Regions from separate parts of the Lacrimispora sp. YZC11 genome, predicted to be linked through region 2. Evidence: riboswitches for the same ligand, from Rfam matches in the RefSeq annotation. Region 2 holds a riboswitch; each other region holds the start of a gene.
What was found. A riboswitch is a leader RNA that binds a small molecule or an ion and turns the genes downstream of it on or off. The one in region 2 is predicted to bind thiamine pyrophosphate.
Positions count from the first base shown of each region.

Region 1: linked by a shared signal. The riboswitch ahead of thiT (energy-coupled thiamine transporter ThiT) and the one ahead of AC27IJ_RS11460 (thiamine-binding protein) in region 2 are both predicted to bind thiamine pyrophosphate.
Region 3: linked by a shared signal. The riboswitch ahead of thiC (phosphomethylpyrimidine synthase ThiC) and the one ahead of AC27IJ_RS11460 (thiamine-binding protein) in region 2 are both predicted to bind thiamine pyrophosphate.

Region 1 covers NZ_BAAJYQ010000014.1:111,284-116,213, reverse strand. The annotation lists gene AC27IJ_RS14355 (cyclodeaminase/cyclohydrolase family protein) at 1-530, shown strand, start outside; gene AC27IJ_RS14350 (bifunctional 5,10-methylenetetrahydrofolate dehydrogenase/5,10-methenyltetrahydrofolate cyclohydrolase) at 548-1,384, shown strand; gene thiT (energy-coupled thiamine transporter ThiT) at 1,560-2,231, opposite strand; TPP riboswitch at 2,258-2,355, opposite strand; gene AC27IJ_RS14340 (DMT family transporter) at 2,630-3,055, shown strand; gene AC27IJ_RS14335 (helix-hairpin-helix domain-containing protein) at 3,158-3,913, shown strand; gene AC27IJ_RS14330 (response regulator transcription factor) at 3,935-4,636, shown strand; gene AC27IJ_RS14325 (GNAT family N-acetyltransferase) at 4,819-4,930, shown strand, end outside.
Region 2 covers NZ_BAAJYQ010000006.1:1,117,711-1,122,640, reverse strand. The annotation lists gene AC27IJ_RS11480 (FeoB-associated Cys-rich membrane protein) at 1-122, shown strand, start outside; gene AC27IJ_RS11475 (transcriptional repressor) at 222-677, shown strand; gene AC27IJ_RS11470 (HD-GYP domain-containing protein) at 713-1,336, shown strand; gene AC27IJ_RS11465 (hypothetical protein) at 1,333-1,461, shown strand; TPP riboswitch at 1,506-1,617, shown strand; gene AC27IJ_RS11460 (thiamine-binding protein) at 1,682-1,978, shown strand; gene AC27IJ_RS11455 (ABC transporter permease) at 1,947-2,708, shown strand; gene AC27IJ_RS11450 (ABC transporter substrate-binding protein) at 2,731-3,756, shown strand; gene AC27IJ_RS11445 (ABC transporter ATP-binding protein) at 3,799-4,545, shown strand; gene AC27IJ_RS11440 (MerR family transcriptional regulator) at 4,816-4,930, shown strand, end outside.
Region 3 covers NZ_BAAJYQ010000019.1:54,546-59,475, reverse strand. The annotation lists gene thiM (hydroxyethylthiazole kinase) at 1-566, opposite strand, end outside; gene thiW (energy coupling factor transporter S component ThiW) at 579-1,133, opposite strand; gene thiC (phosphomethylpyrimidine synthase ThiC) at 1,176-2,483, opposite strand; TPP riboswitch at 2,670-2,776, opposite strand; gene trpA (tryptophan synthase subunit alpha) at 2,828-3,601, opposite strand; gene trpB (tryptophan synthase subunit beta) at 3,594-4,778, opposite strand; gene AC27IJ_RS21080 (phosphoribosylanthranilate isomerase) at 4,724-4,930, opposite strand, start outside.

The sequences.
Region 1 (4,930 bases), on a different contig from region 2:
CGGCTTTGGGGGAAATGGTGGTGAACTTAACCCTTGGTAAAAAGCGGTATGCCGATGTGGAAGAAGAAATGCAGTCATTCCTTGAAAAGCTGGAAACTTTAAAAAGCGAATTTTTAAGGCTTGCAGATGAAGACGAAGTTGTATTTGTCCCCTTGGCGGCGGCATACGGCCTTCCAGCCGTCACGGTGGAAGAAAAAAAACATAAGGAGGAAGTCCTGGAAACTCATTTACTTGCTGCTACCCTGGTTCCTCTCATGGTCATGGAGCGGGCCCTTGAAACTCTTGATATCATGGAGATTCTGGCAGAAAAGGGAAGCCGCCTGGCTGTCAGTGACGTAGGTGTTGGTGTGCAGTTCGTACGTTCTGCCCTGCTGGGAGCCAAGATGAATGTTTCCATCAATACAAAATCCATGAAGCAGCGGGAAAAAGCCGGGCAGCTTCAGGATCGGGCGGATAAACTGGCAGAGGATGGGATCGGAAAGGCAGATACCATTTATGCAAGAGTAGAAGCAGCATTAAAGGCAGAATAAAGAGGAGGAAAACTGACGTGATAACCTTAAAGGGTGCAGCCGTGTCTGCAAAAATCAAGGAACAGGTGGAAGAGCTTTTGACCGGCTTAAAAGGAAGGACTCCAAAGCTTGCCATTGTGCGTGTGGGAGAACGTCCCGACGACTTATCCTATGAGCGGGGAGCTTTAAAAAAGATGGAAAGCTTCGGCCTGGAGGGAGAAAGCTATCCATTCTCCCAGGACATAACCGATGAAGCGTTTAAGGAAGAGTTTGCAAAAATCAATGATGATCAGGACATTGACGGCATACTTCTCCTGCGCCCTCTGCCAAAGCAGATAAAAGAAAAAGACATTGAGCATATGATTCATCCGGAAAAGGATTTAGATGGCATATCTCCTGAAAATATCGCAAAAGTATTTGCCGGAGATGATACGGGATTTGCACCATGTACGGCAGAGGCAGTTGTGGAGGTCTTAAAGGCCAATGATATCCCTCTGACCGGAAAGCGGGTGGCCATCGTGGGCAGAAGCATGGTAGTAGGGCGTCCCTTATCCATGCTGATGCTAAAAGAAAATGCAACGGTCACCATCTGCCACACCCGCACGGAAAACCTAAAGGAAACCTGTAAAAATGCACAGATCCTTGTGGCTGCTGCAGGGCGGGCCAGGATGGTGGATGCCTCATTTGTAGGAGCGGATGCCGTAGTGGTGGATGTGGGGATCAATGTGGATGAAAATGGGAAGCTTTGCGGTGATGTGGATTTTGATTCCTTGGAAGGGACCGCCTCCATGGCAACTCCTGTACCAGGAGGTGTAGGAGCGGTGACAACGGCTGTGCTTGCCAGGCATCTGGTGTTGGCGGCCCTTAAAAAATAAAATATGAAATAATGGGAGCCATTGCAAAATAGATCGACCATCTATGGAGCAATGGCTCCTTTAAAGGAAAATTAAAGAGACACCTGAAAGATAGTAAGACTGTATGGTAAAAATGAAACAAGCGGCATGGGAGTTTCCGACACCTTTCATGCCGCTTGTTTTTATGGAAGCATACTTACCCATTTACGGCCTGGCGCTTCACCTGTCCAATGGCTCCCAACACGGGAGGGAAATACAGAATTACAACGGTCAGGATCAGTTCCGGCAGGATATAGGTAGCATTATAGCCCAGAGTATAAACCATAGGGTTCATGCCTTCCGGTGCATAGGAAGCAAAAAAGATATAGCCTGAAACCACATGGCATAAGTAACGGCCCACGACACCCGCCACATACCCGGTCACAAGACCGTGTTTTTTGTTTCTGAACAGCCCGGAAAGCCCCAAAGCTCCAAAAGCTAAGGGATAGTCAAGAAGAACCTGGAGGGGAGCAAATATATAGGGCTCTGTTATAAACTGTAAAATCCCGTAGGCCACACCGGTCATGATCCCGGCCCTTACGCCGTAAACATAGCCGATCAGGCAGATGAACAGCATGGAAAACAAGGTGACGGAACCGCCGAAAGGAAGGGAGGCAATTTTAATAAAGGAAGTTACCATTGCCAGCGCCATGGCGCCTGCGCAGTAAACCAGCTGGCGGGTCTGCAGCTTTTGAGATTTGGAAGACGATCTGCCCAGAAGATGCAGGATGAAAATCATTGCAGCAAGCAGAATGATCACCAGCAAGTATCCGGCCGGCTTTAATAGGTACTCTTCGTTTTCCGCAGAGTAAGTTAGAAAAAATGACATAAAAAATCCTCCTTTGTGTGCGCAGGAGGGGACTACTGTTGCTTCCTTACGCCGGCATTATCCGGTTCAAGTAGTGAGGGTTCGGTTTCTCCGATCTCAGCCAAAGGCTCCCCTAGCGTGTGTAATTTATATAATTTTGTTGTGAGTATAGCGCAAAACAGAAGGCTTGTCAAGCCATATCAAGTGATGCTGCAGTTCGGATATGGCATTCAGCATTTGCATAATTTGTGCTTAGTGACCAGGCTAAAAGGCGCAAATCATACAACTGTTTCTGCATCGCTGATTGGTAACCAAATTGTAAATTCAGTATAAAAATGCAAATAAAGCACATTCTAGTGAAAGACGGACATATCCGTTTGATTCATTCTATACAAATTGGAGATACGGAGGTTGTTTTAATGACAGGCTTTATTATAGCTCTTATATCCGGGGCGCTTATGAGCATACAGGGAGTTTTTAATACGGGAGTGACAAAGCAGACCAGTATGTGGGTATCTACAGGCTGGGTACAGCTTACCGCATTTTTGACCTGCATTATTCTGTGGTATTTCTCCGGCAAGGAAAACATTTCCGGCCTATTTGATGTACAGCCCAAGTACCTGTTGATTGGCGGCGTTATGGGTGCATTTATTACCTATACGGTAGTAAGGAGTATGGGGACCCTGGGTCCGGCCAAGGCAGCTTTGATAATTGTAATTTCCCAGATCATTGTGGCTTACGCCATAGAGCTGTTTGGCTTATTCGGCGTTGAAAAGGTAGGATTTGAATGGAAAAAGCTGATCGGTGCAGTTGTTGCCATCATCGGAATCATGATATTTAATTAATTTGGAAATAGTGCTTGTATTTACCTATTTCTTTAGGTAGAATAATAACATAGGCTGAAGATGGTATCCTTTTTTGAGAAATTTTGTAAAAGGAGGGATATCATGAAGTACCAGAAAGTTAAAATCATCCTTATAGCCCTGTGTGTTTTAGGGGCGGGTGTATGTTACGGCTTGAGCAAAAGCCAGGAGGCCCGCAGGCCAGGAATTTCCTTGTCAGAGGAATCGGCTTTTCATTCCGGAGAAAATATTACCGGAATTGGGGCAGCAGGTGATGGCAGGTCAGGGGATGGCGGGTCGACAGGAACCGGCGCTTTGGAAGCAGACGGTGTTAAGTCAGTTACCGGCGGGACCGGTCCGGCTGCTTTAGAGGCGGCAGAGGGCAGCTTAGGAAGTGCAGGAGAGGAAACGGTCCTGCCTTTCTATGTACATATCTGTGGAGAAGTTGTTTCTCCCGGTGTTTATGAGCTTAAAGAAGGAAGCCGGGTTTTTCAGGCAATCGAGAAAGCAGGCGGAGTCACAGACCAGGCTGCGGCAGAATATTTAAATATGGCGGAGCAGGTCAAGGACGGCATGAAGATCGTGGTCCCTGGCAAGGAAGAGGTGGAAGCGGCGAAAGCCCGGGGAGAATTTTCCTTACAGGCAGAAGCTTCATCCAACGTACAAAAAACCAAGGTGAATTTAAATACAGCCACAAAAGAGGAGCTGATGACCCTTCGGGGAGTCGGAGAAGCCAAGGCAAACGATATCCTTAAGTATCGGGAGAGCCACGGCGGATTTCAGAAGATCGAGGATATCATGAAGATATCCGGCATCAAAGATGCGGCGTTCCAAAAAATAAAAGAAGATATCACAGTTTGAAATAGAGGACAGAGGTGTAGTATGGCAAGCGTTTTAGTAGTTGATGATGAAAAACTCATCGTAAAAGGAATGAGATTCAGTCTGGAACAGGACGGTATGGAAGTGGACTGTGCCTATGATGGAGAGGAAGCCATTAATTTCGCAAAGCAGAAAGAGTATGATGTGGTCCTTTTGGATGTCATGCTTCCCAAATATGACGGATATGAGGTGTGTCAGGCCATTCGGGAATTTTCCGAGATGCCCATTATTATGCTGACGGCAAAGGGCAATGATATGGATAAAATCCTGGGTCTGGAATACGGCGCCGACGATTATATTACAAAGCCCTTTAACATTCTTGAGGTAAAGGCCAGGATCAAAGCAATCTTGCGCCGGAATTCAAAGAAGAACAAGCGGGATAACCAGGAAGACAGCCAGGTGATAAAAGAAGGCGATTTAAAGCTGGACCGGGACAGCAGGAGAGTGTTTATTGCTGAGAAAGAGATCAATTTAACGGCAAAGGAGTTTGACCTTTTAGAACTTCTTACCTGCAATCCGGGCAAGGTTTACAGCAGGGAACAGCTGCTTACTTACGTATGGGGAAATAAGGCTATGGATACGGGGGATGTCCGCACGGTAGACGTTCATGTAAGGCGTCTTCGGGAGAAGATCGAACCAAGTCCAAGTGATCCTAAATATGTGCATACCAAGTGGGGCGTAGGATATTATTTCTGCAAGCAATGAGCAAGGCGCGGGAATGCAAGCATTCCTGCATCAGTAATGCTGCGGGGTATTTGATCTCTGCGTTCAGAAAAAGAAAGAGGAGGATTTCCAACGGGAGACCGGGGAAGTCCGCCTTTTCTTTAAATTTTGGGAAAGAAAAAACCATGGATCAGGATTAAATTTGGAAGTGGGGATACAACAGGATGGATTACAGCATCAGAAAAGTGAGAAATGAAGATTTGGACCGGGTGGTGGAAGTGGAGGCTCTCTGTTTTCCTCCGGAAGAGGCGGCAGGACGGGAAGCCCTTGAGCAGA
Region 2 (4,930 bases):
TTTTAGTCGTTGTTGCCGGAGCGGTGGCGTTGGCAGTAAAAAGCATGATTCGTGATAAAAAGAACGGGAAATCCATTCAGTGCGGCGGAGAATGCAAAAATTGCGGAGGACATTGCCATTAATTTAGGCGGCAGAAGGAAAAAGCTGTTTATGCCTTAAAAATACCTGTAAACGGAGGCGCGCAAGTGGAGAGACAAACGAACATCAATGAGAAAAGAAAAATGCCTGACTCCAGAAGCTATCACAGGACAAAAATGCAGAAAGAACTGATCATTGAGAAGCTGAAGGCAAAAGGCTGCAGGATCACAAAGCAGCGCTGTACTCTTTTGGATGTCATACTGGAGCATGAATGTTCCAGCTGCAAGGAGATTTATTATAAGGCATCAGGCGTGGATGAGACCATCGGCGCTGCGACCGTCTACCGGATGGTCAATATCCTGGAAGAAATCGGGGCCATCAGCCGGAAGAACATGTATAAAGTCGTCTATTCGGAAACCTGTCCCATGGAAGAGGCATGTACGGTGGTTTTGGACGATGAAACTACTTATCAGCTCTCTGCCAAGAACTGGAATCAGGTGGTCCAGGCAGGACTTAGCGCCTGCGGATATTTAGATGGCCAGAAAATATCTTCTATTATAGTGAAGCCCTGTGAATGCGAGAATGCTGATTGCATTTGATATGTAGTTAGCATTAACTAACCCAAGAAACGAGTATGGAAACTATGGATAGCGGACCAGAATTAGAATTATTTTCAGGCAGCGTGGACTATCATGAAATCATCGAATGCATTGTGAGTGCATTGGATGCCAAAGACCCCTATACTGCGGGGCATTCCCAAAGGGTGAGCGATATGGCGCTGGCCCTTTTGGGGTTTTTAGAGCTTGATAAAAAGGAAATAGAGAAGATACATATAGCCGCTCACCTTCATGACATCGGGAAAATCGGGATCCCTGATTCTGTTTTAAATAAGCCGGAAAGGCTTTCCGGGGAAGAATGGGCGGCCATGAAAAAGCATCCCAGGATAGGGGCTGATATTTTAAGCAAATCCCGTCATTTAAAAGAGCTGAAGGATATTGTCCTGTATCACCATGAACGTTTTGACGGTAAAGGATATCCGGAAGGGCTGAGGGGAGAGAAGATCCCGCTGGGGGCCAGGATCATAGCCATCTGCGATTCTATTGATGCCATGACATCGGACCGGGGATACCGGAGCGCTTATTCTATGGAACATTGCTATGAAGAAATCGAAAAGAATCTGGGAGTGATGTACGATCCGGTGATCGGGGCGTTGGCATTAAAGCATTGGGACCAGGTGACAAAAACGGCCGGAAAATGATAATATTTACGGCCCTTATCCTTCTGGGAGCAGGAGGGATCATGACTCCCACAGTCTCGGCGCTGCTTCATAATACGTCCACTCTGGGAATCAGCTTAAGCAGCATGCAGAATCTGCTGTCCTAGAAGCCGGGATTGACATTCCCGCCTTCCTGATGTATACTTGCAATGAAAATTAAAAGGGGTGCTGGAGAAAGTCCGGCTGAGATAAGGCAGTATTGCTTTAAACCCTGTAACCTGATCTGGATAATGCCAGCGTAGGAAGCTTACAGGCTAAGCCTGTTCACCCGCCCGGACATCCGGGCGGTTTTTTGTTTTCTATAAATGATAAAAGGAGAGAAAAGACATGAATGCAAGCGTAGCGATCCAGACATTGCCGGAGGCAAAAAATGATGAGGAACTGATCCGTATTGTTGACCAGGTGATCGATTATATCAAAAGCACAGGACTGAACTATTATGTAGGGCCATTTGAAACCGCTATTGAAGGGGATTATGATGAACTGATGGACATTGTTAAGGAATGCCAGCACATTGCCATAAGGGCAGGTGCTCCCTCTGTTGCCGCTTATATCAAAGTCACCTACCGGCCGGAAGGGGAGGTACTTACTATTGAAAAGAAAGTCACAAAGCATCACAAGTAAGCTTTGGTCCTGCTCTGCGGTTTTTGGGCTTTTGGTCTTGTGGCAGGGGATCAGTGCTTTCGGTCTTGTGGACCGCTTTCTGCTCCCCTCGCCCATCAGTGTCGGAAGGGCATTAGTCACGGAATTCCCGGTACTGACAGTCAATGCGGGAATCACCCTTGCCGAGGCGTTTACCGGTCTTTTTCTAGGGGTGGCAACAGGTTTTGTGATCGCTGTGATCATGGATCATTTTGAAGGCCTTTACCGGGCTTTTTATCCGCTTATCGTTCTGACACAGACCGTTCCCACGGTAGCCATTGCCCCTCTTTTGGTATTGTGGTTTGGTTACGGAATGGCTCCTAAGGTGATCCTCATAGTATTGACTACCTTCTTTCCCATTACCGTGGGCATGCTTACCGGTTTTAAGTCAGTGAATCCGGATGCGGTGAACTTATTAAAATCCATGGGAGCCGGAAGAGTAAAAATATTTCGCTATATCAAGCTTCCCGGAGCTATGAGGCAGTTTTTTGCAAGCCTTCGGATCTCGGTTTCCTATGCCGTGGTCGGAGCGGTCATCTCCGAATGGCTGGGAGGCTTTGGCGGACTGGGCGTATACATGACCCGGGTGAAGAAATCCTTTGCCTTTGATAAGATGTTTGCGGTCATTTTTCTCATATCGGCCATCAGTCTTCTTCTTATGAAGGGTGTGGACGTGCTTTCTAAGAAATGCATGCCATGGGATAATCAGTGATATGACAGAATTGGAGGAAATAATGAAAAAAACAGGTTTGGCAATTTTAATGGCAGCCGCGGCAGCCGCATTTCTCACTGCCTGCGGGGGAACCGGGAAACAGGCAGCAAATACGAATTCATCGGATTTAAAAAAAGTGACATTTGTTCTGGACTGGACTCCCAATACCAATCATACCGGACTTTATGTGGCAGAGGAAAAGGGGTATTTTAAGGATGAAGGGCTTGAGGTAGAAATCGTTCAGCCCCCCGAGGATGGGGCGGCAGTTCTGGTGGCCTCCGGAAAAGCCCAGTTCGGAATGTCCTTCCAGGACTCCATGGCACCGGCACTGGCAGGGGAAAATGCCCTTCCGATTACGGCAGTAGCAGCGGTCATCCAGCATAATACCTCCGGTATTATTTCCAGAAAAGGCGAGGGGATGGCTTCTCCAAAGGGAATGGAAGGAAAGAAATATGCTACCTGGGATATTCCGGTAGAAAAGGCCATGGTCAAAGATGTGGTGGAATCCGATGGAGGTGACTTTTCCAAGGTGAAGCTGATTCCCAGCACGGTTACAGATGAGGTTTCCGCATTAAAATCAAAATCAGTGGATGCCATCTGGATCTTTTATGCATGGGCAGGTGTCAAAATGGAAGTAGAAGGCCTTGATACGGATTACTTTGCATTTGCAGATTTGAATCCGGCATTTGATTATTACACGCCGGTCATTATTGCGGGAAATGAATTCCTAAAGCAGGAGCCTGAGACGGCCAGAGCCTTTTTAAGGGCTGTGAGCAAAGGGTATGAGGATGCCGGGAAAGACCCGGAGGGGGCAGCCCGCATATTACTTAAAGCGGCGCCGGAGCTTGATGAGAAGCTGGTGATGGAAAGCCAGAAATATCTGGCGGATAAATATCAGGCTGATGAGAAAGAATGGGGATATATAGATCCAAAACGGTGGAACAGGTTTTATGACTGGCTCAATGAGAATGGCCTGTCCAGTCCTGAGATTCCGGAAAATGCCGGTTTTTCAAACGATTATCTGCCTCGGCTAAATTCTCCGCAGTAAGCAAGGGGAAGTTCATTGCTTTCAGAAATAAAGGAGGAAACTATGACACACTTAAAGGTGGAAGGCATTACAAAATTCTTTGATGAAAAGACGGTCTTAAAAGGCGTATCCTTAGAGCTTAAGGAAGGGGAGCTGGTATCTCTTCTTGGAGTCAGCGGAGGAGGAAAGACTACACTGTTTCATATCATCGCAGGCCTTTCTCTGCCGGATGAGGGACATGTGTATCTGAATGGAGAAGAAATCACCGGGAAACCGGGGTCTGTCAGCTATATGCTGCAAAAGGACCTTTTGCTGCCTTACCGTACCATCGTGGACAACGTGGCACTTCCCCTTCTTATTAAGGGCATGAAGAAAACAGAGGCCAGAAAAAAGGCGGGAGAATATTTTAAGCTGTTTGGCCTGGAAGGGACGGAGATGCAGTACCCTTCCCAGCTATCCGGCGGTATGAGGCAGAGGGCGGCTCTTTTAAGGACGTATCTGTTCTCCAATCGCATCGCTCTTCTTGATGAGCCCTTTTCCGCTCTTGACATGATGACTAAGCGGGGCGTGCATGAATGGTATTTAAAGGTGATGGATGACATTCATCTATCCACCCTTTTTATCACCCATGATATTGACGAAGCCATTCTTTTATCAGACCGCATCTGTATGCTGACCGGATCTCCCGGCAGGATTACAAAGGAAATCATCATAAAGGAACCAAAACCACGGGAAAAGGATTTTAACATCTCAAAGGAATTTATGGAGTATAAGAGGGAAATTTTAAAGCATTTAGAAGGAATAGGATAGTTTACGGGCTTTTTTAAAGCCCGCTCAGATCGTCAAAAAAGCCGGCAAGATGCCGGCTTTTTTGTATCATGGAATCAGATCATCTTTAAACCTCAATGCCGATGCTATGGCGGTCTGCAATCCGTTTCGCAATTGCCAGACCAAGACCGGCTCCCGCAGTTTTTATCTAAACTATGTGAAGAAAATATCAGAAACCTTATTGTAAGTATCAAGTTTATTTTGTATAATAAAGAGAGAAACCACCATGATTGACTGCGGAGATTGATGAATATGATAAAATTGACAAATTTTAACGTTAAAAAAATGACGATCGGAGAAATGGCTAAAATCAATCACATATCAGAGCAGACCCTGAGACTTTACGACAGGGAAGGGCTGTTTTCTC
Region 3 (4,930 bases), on a different contig from region 2:
ATATCAGTGGCTCCTGTCATAACAGTCACAGCACCGGTCGCAGTGCTTAATGCCCTGGCTGTTGCCTTAAGAGATTCCAGGGTTTCTTCCTTTATCTCATCAGAAAAGGAAGCATCAACTCCCCGGGCGGGAGATATAGAACCGTTTCCCACGTTCTGTCCGGTCAGCTCCTTTAATAAGACCCGCAGCTCGGAGGCATTTCCCCTGATAACGGTTACCTTCACTTCCTTTAAAAGGGAAAGAGCAGTTTCGGTCCGATAACGGGAAGCACCGATTCCCACGGGGTCAAAGATGACAGGAAGGTTTCGCCGGTTTGCTTCCTGCCCGGCCTTTATCATAGCGGCTTTCGTCGATTCTTTCGGGGTCCCAATGTTCAATAGAAGGCAGTCGGATAAGGCGGTTATCTCCGAAACCTCTTCCGGCTGGTCTGCCATAATGGGGGAGCCGCCGCAGGCCAAAATGATATTTGCTACGTCCCCTGCCGTAACATAATTGGTGATACAGTGGATGACGGGCCGCTTTTCCCTGACCAGCCCTGTCAGGAATTCATTGATTTTTATGCTCATAACAGGGTCCCCCTATTCATTGATGAGACGCTCAAAATAGGAAAAAAGGCCAAGGCGGCGCAGCATTGCCAGTAAGATTGCAGCCAATAGGGTCCCTGCCAGAGTACTCATGAAAAATGGAGCTACAAAGAAGAACACAGCCACCTCTTTTCCCATGAGAACGGCGGCCACAGGATAGCAGAGCAGCCCTCCGATCAGCCCGGTCCCAACCACTTCTCCAAGATAAGCAGGCAAAAGCTTCCTGGTTTTTTGAAACAGATAGGCGCCAAGAAACGCGCCAGCCATGCTTCCCGGAAAGGCAAGCAGGCTTCCGGTTCCCATGAGGTTTCGTATAAGTGAAGTACAAAACGCCATGGAAACACCATAGACAGGCCCTAAGAATACCCCGGCCAGAACATTTGCCAGATGCTGTACCGGAAAGCATTTGGAAGCTCCCACCGGGATGGAAAAGCCGGAAAGCGCAACGGTAAGAGCTGTCAGCATTCCGCTGATCACCAGCTTTTTCACCCGTACTCTTGAACCGGTAGAAGAGTTGCTGTAAATTGTTGATGGTATTTGATCATTCATGAAAATTCCTCCTGTATATGTAATTTTAATTTCCACAAAATATTATTCATCAAAGATATCGACGATCTCTCCCTCTAAAATCCTGTTCATATTTTTCATGGCACAGAAATTGCCGCACATGGAGCAGGTATCTTCTTTTTCCGGTTTTGACGAGGCCCGGTAGCGTCTGGCTTTTTCCGGGTCAATGGCAAGCTGGAACATGGTTTCCCAATCCAGCCGTTTTCTGGCATCGCTCATCTTATGATCCCAATCCTTAGCGCCCCTGATGCCTTTTGCAATGTCAGCTGCATGGGCCGCAATCCGGGCTGCAATGATTCCTTCCTTCACATCTGCTTCATCCGGCAGCCTCAAATGCTCCGCAGGAGTCACATAGCAGAGAAACGCCGCCCCGGCAGCAGCGGCCACCGCTCCTCCGATCGCCGCGGTGATATGGTCATATCCCGGCGCAATATCAGTGACAAGAGGTCCCAGGACATAAAAGGGCGCTCCCTTGCAGATCGTCTGCTGTATTTTCATATTGGCTGCAATCTGATCCAAAGGCATGTGGCCGGGGCCTTCAATAATGATCTGTACATTCTTCTCCCAGGCCCTTCTTGTCAGCTCTCCAAGGGTCACCAGCTCCTCTACCTGGGAAATATCAGACGCATCTTCAATGCACCCCGGCCGGCAGGCATCTCCAAGGCTTAAGGTCACGTCATGCTTCTGACAGATTTCCAGTATGCGGTCATAGTGCTCATAAAAGGGATTCTCCTCCCCGGTCATTTCCATCCAGGCAAAGATGATAGACCCTCCTCTTGATACAATGTTAGTCAGCCGTTTTGCTTCCTTGAATCTTCTGGCAGTCTGCTTGTTGATCCCAACGTGAATGGTCATGAAATCCACCCCGTCTTCCGCGTGCATTTCCACGATTTGTATCCATTCCTCGGCGGTGATTTCCCGAAGGGGTTTGTGATAATAAACCACAGCATCGTAGATAGGAACCGTACCAATCATAGCCGGACATTCTCCCGTCAGCTTCCTGCGGAATTTCCGGGTATCTCCAAAGGAGCTTAAATCCATAATGGATTCTGCCCCCATAAGAACTGCGTCCTTTACTTTCTCAAGTTCCATTTCCAGATCATTCAAGTCCCTGGATGTCCCAAGATTCACATTGATCTTTGTTCTGAGCATGGAGCCGATACCGCTGGGCTTTAAGCAGCTGTGGTTCTTATTTGCCGGAATGGCGATTTTTCCCTCCGCCACCAGCTCCCGCAGCTTTTCCGGATTCCATTGTTCGTGCTCAGCTACCGCCGTCAGTTCCTTTGTCAGAATGCCTTTTCTTGCGGCATCCATTTGTGTGGTGTAATTCATGTTTGTTCCTCCTTTTTCTCGCGAACGGAGGGATTGTAAGGACGTTTAGTAAAGACTAAGAAAAACGCGCTTTGCAGGTTTTTATTAGTCGCCGCGGCATTCACCGAATGAATATACTGCATATTCGTTTGGTTCATTACCCACGCAAAAAGAGCCCATACCAACAGGTATAGGCTCGGAAATATGCAATCATCCCATATGAATCCCTACGTTGGCATTACCCAAATCAGGTTATAAAGGTCGAAGTTGATTACTTCCTCTCAGCCCGCCTACGAGCTCCCTCTTGTGGCACTAGTGTAGCATTCCCCTTCCTGCTTGTCAAGGAAAACATCCCTTACCGGCCGTCAGCCGGAAATGGCGGACTTCATTTCCCTTACGTAGTCGCAGACAGGCCCTACACAGTCTTTTCCGTATTTTGCGGCTATTTTTACAATGGCGCTGCCAACAATGACACCGTCTGCATGTTTGCTCATCTCCCTTGCCTGCTCCGGCGTGGAGATACCAAAGCCGATGGCGCAGGGGATATCTTTTGCCTCCTTTACAAAGGAAATCATTTCACCAATGTTGGTATTGATTTCCGTTCTCACTCCGGTCACGCCCATAGAGGAAACACAGTAGATAAATCCTTCCGATCCAGATGCAATGGTCCGTATACGCTCACTGGAAGTGGGGGCGATGAGAGAGATCAGTTCGACCCCGTATTTTCTGCAAAAGGGCAGTAGTTCCTCCCTTTCCTCAAAGGGCATATCCGGCACGATCAGGGCGTCAATGCCGCACTCAGCTGCATTTTTTAAAAACCTTTCGCTTCCATACACGAAAACCGGATTGATATAAGTCATAAAAGCCAGAGGAACATCTGTTTTTTTGCGTATCCGTTTTACGGTTTCGAAAAGCTTATCCGTGGTAGTTCCTGAGGCCAAAGCCCGCATATCGGCCTCCTGGATTACGATCCCCTCTGCGATTGGGTCAGAAAAAGGGATTCCAAGCTCGATCAAATCCGCTCCGGCCTCGGCCATGGCAGGAACCAGTTCTTCGGTGGTGGCAAGGTCGGGATCTCCTGCCGTAATAAATGGGATGAATGCCTTTCCTTTGGAAAATACTTCGCTTATTCTACTCATAGATTTCAACCCCCTTGTAACGGGCAATGGCTGCCACATCCTTGTCGCCCCGCCCTGATAGATTAATGACAATGACCTCATCTTTTCCCATGGAAGGAGCGATCTTTCTGGCATAGGCTATTGCATGGGCGCTTTCTATTGCCGGAATGATCCCTTCCAGACGGGATAAGTATTCAAAAGCTTCCACGGCTTCCTGATCCGTAATGGAGACGTAGCTGGCTCTTCCTGAATCGTGAAGGGCCGCGTGCTCCGGCCCGATGCCGGGATAGTCAAGTCCTGCGGAAATGGAGAAAACAGGGGAGATCTGACCGTACTCATCCTGGCAGAAATAGGACTTCATGCCGTGGAAGATTCCAAGAGAGCCGGTAGAAATCGTAGCTGCGTGTTTTCCTGTTTCAATGCCGTGCCCAGCGGCCTCGCAGCCCACCAGCTTCACGGAAGGTTCATTTACAAATTCATGGAAGATTCCCATGGCATTGCTTCCGCCTCCCACGCAGGCGATCACCATGTCAGGAAGTTTACCCTCTGCTTCTATAAGCTGAGAGCGGACCTCTTTTCCGATGATGCTCTGAAAATCCCTGACAATAGTCGGAAAGGGATGAGGGCCCATGACAGAGCCTAAGACATAATGGGTGTCAGCCACCCGGTTGGTCCATTCCCTCATGGTCTCATTGACTGCATCCTTTAAGGTCTGGGTGCCGCTGGTGACAGCGTGAACCTTTGTGCCCAAAAGCTCCATGCGGAATACGTTTAAGGCCTGACGATCCGTATCCTCCTTGCCCATGAAAACTTCGCATTCCATTCCCATGAGAGCGGCGGCGGTAGCAGTAGCAACGCCATGCTGCCCGGCCCCTGTTTCAGCGATGACCCGGGTTTTTCCCATCTTCTTTGCAAGAAGGACCTGGCCCAGGGCATTGTTGATCTTATGGGAGCCGGTGTGGTTTAGATCCTCTCTCTTTAAATAAATCTTTGCACCGCCTAAATTCTCTGTCATCCGCTCTGCATAGTAGAGCAGAGAGGGCCTTCCGGTATATTTTTGGTGAAGGTCTGAAAGTTCGGCTAAAAACTCCTCGTCATGGCTGTACTTTTCATAAGCCTCTTCCAGCTCATTTACTGCATTCATCAGCGTTTCGGGGACAAATTGTCCGCCGTGCTGTCCAAATTTTCCTTTTGACATGGCTGTTCACTCCTTACTGTTTGTATGATTTCTTTTATTTTTGACCGGTCCTTTTTGCCCTCTGTTTCCACGGAACTGCTTAGATCCAGGCAAAAGGCATTTGTTTTCATGGCCAGCCTGATGTTTGAGGCGTCTATGCCTCCGGCCAGGAA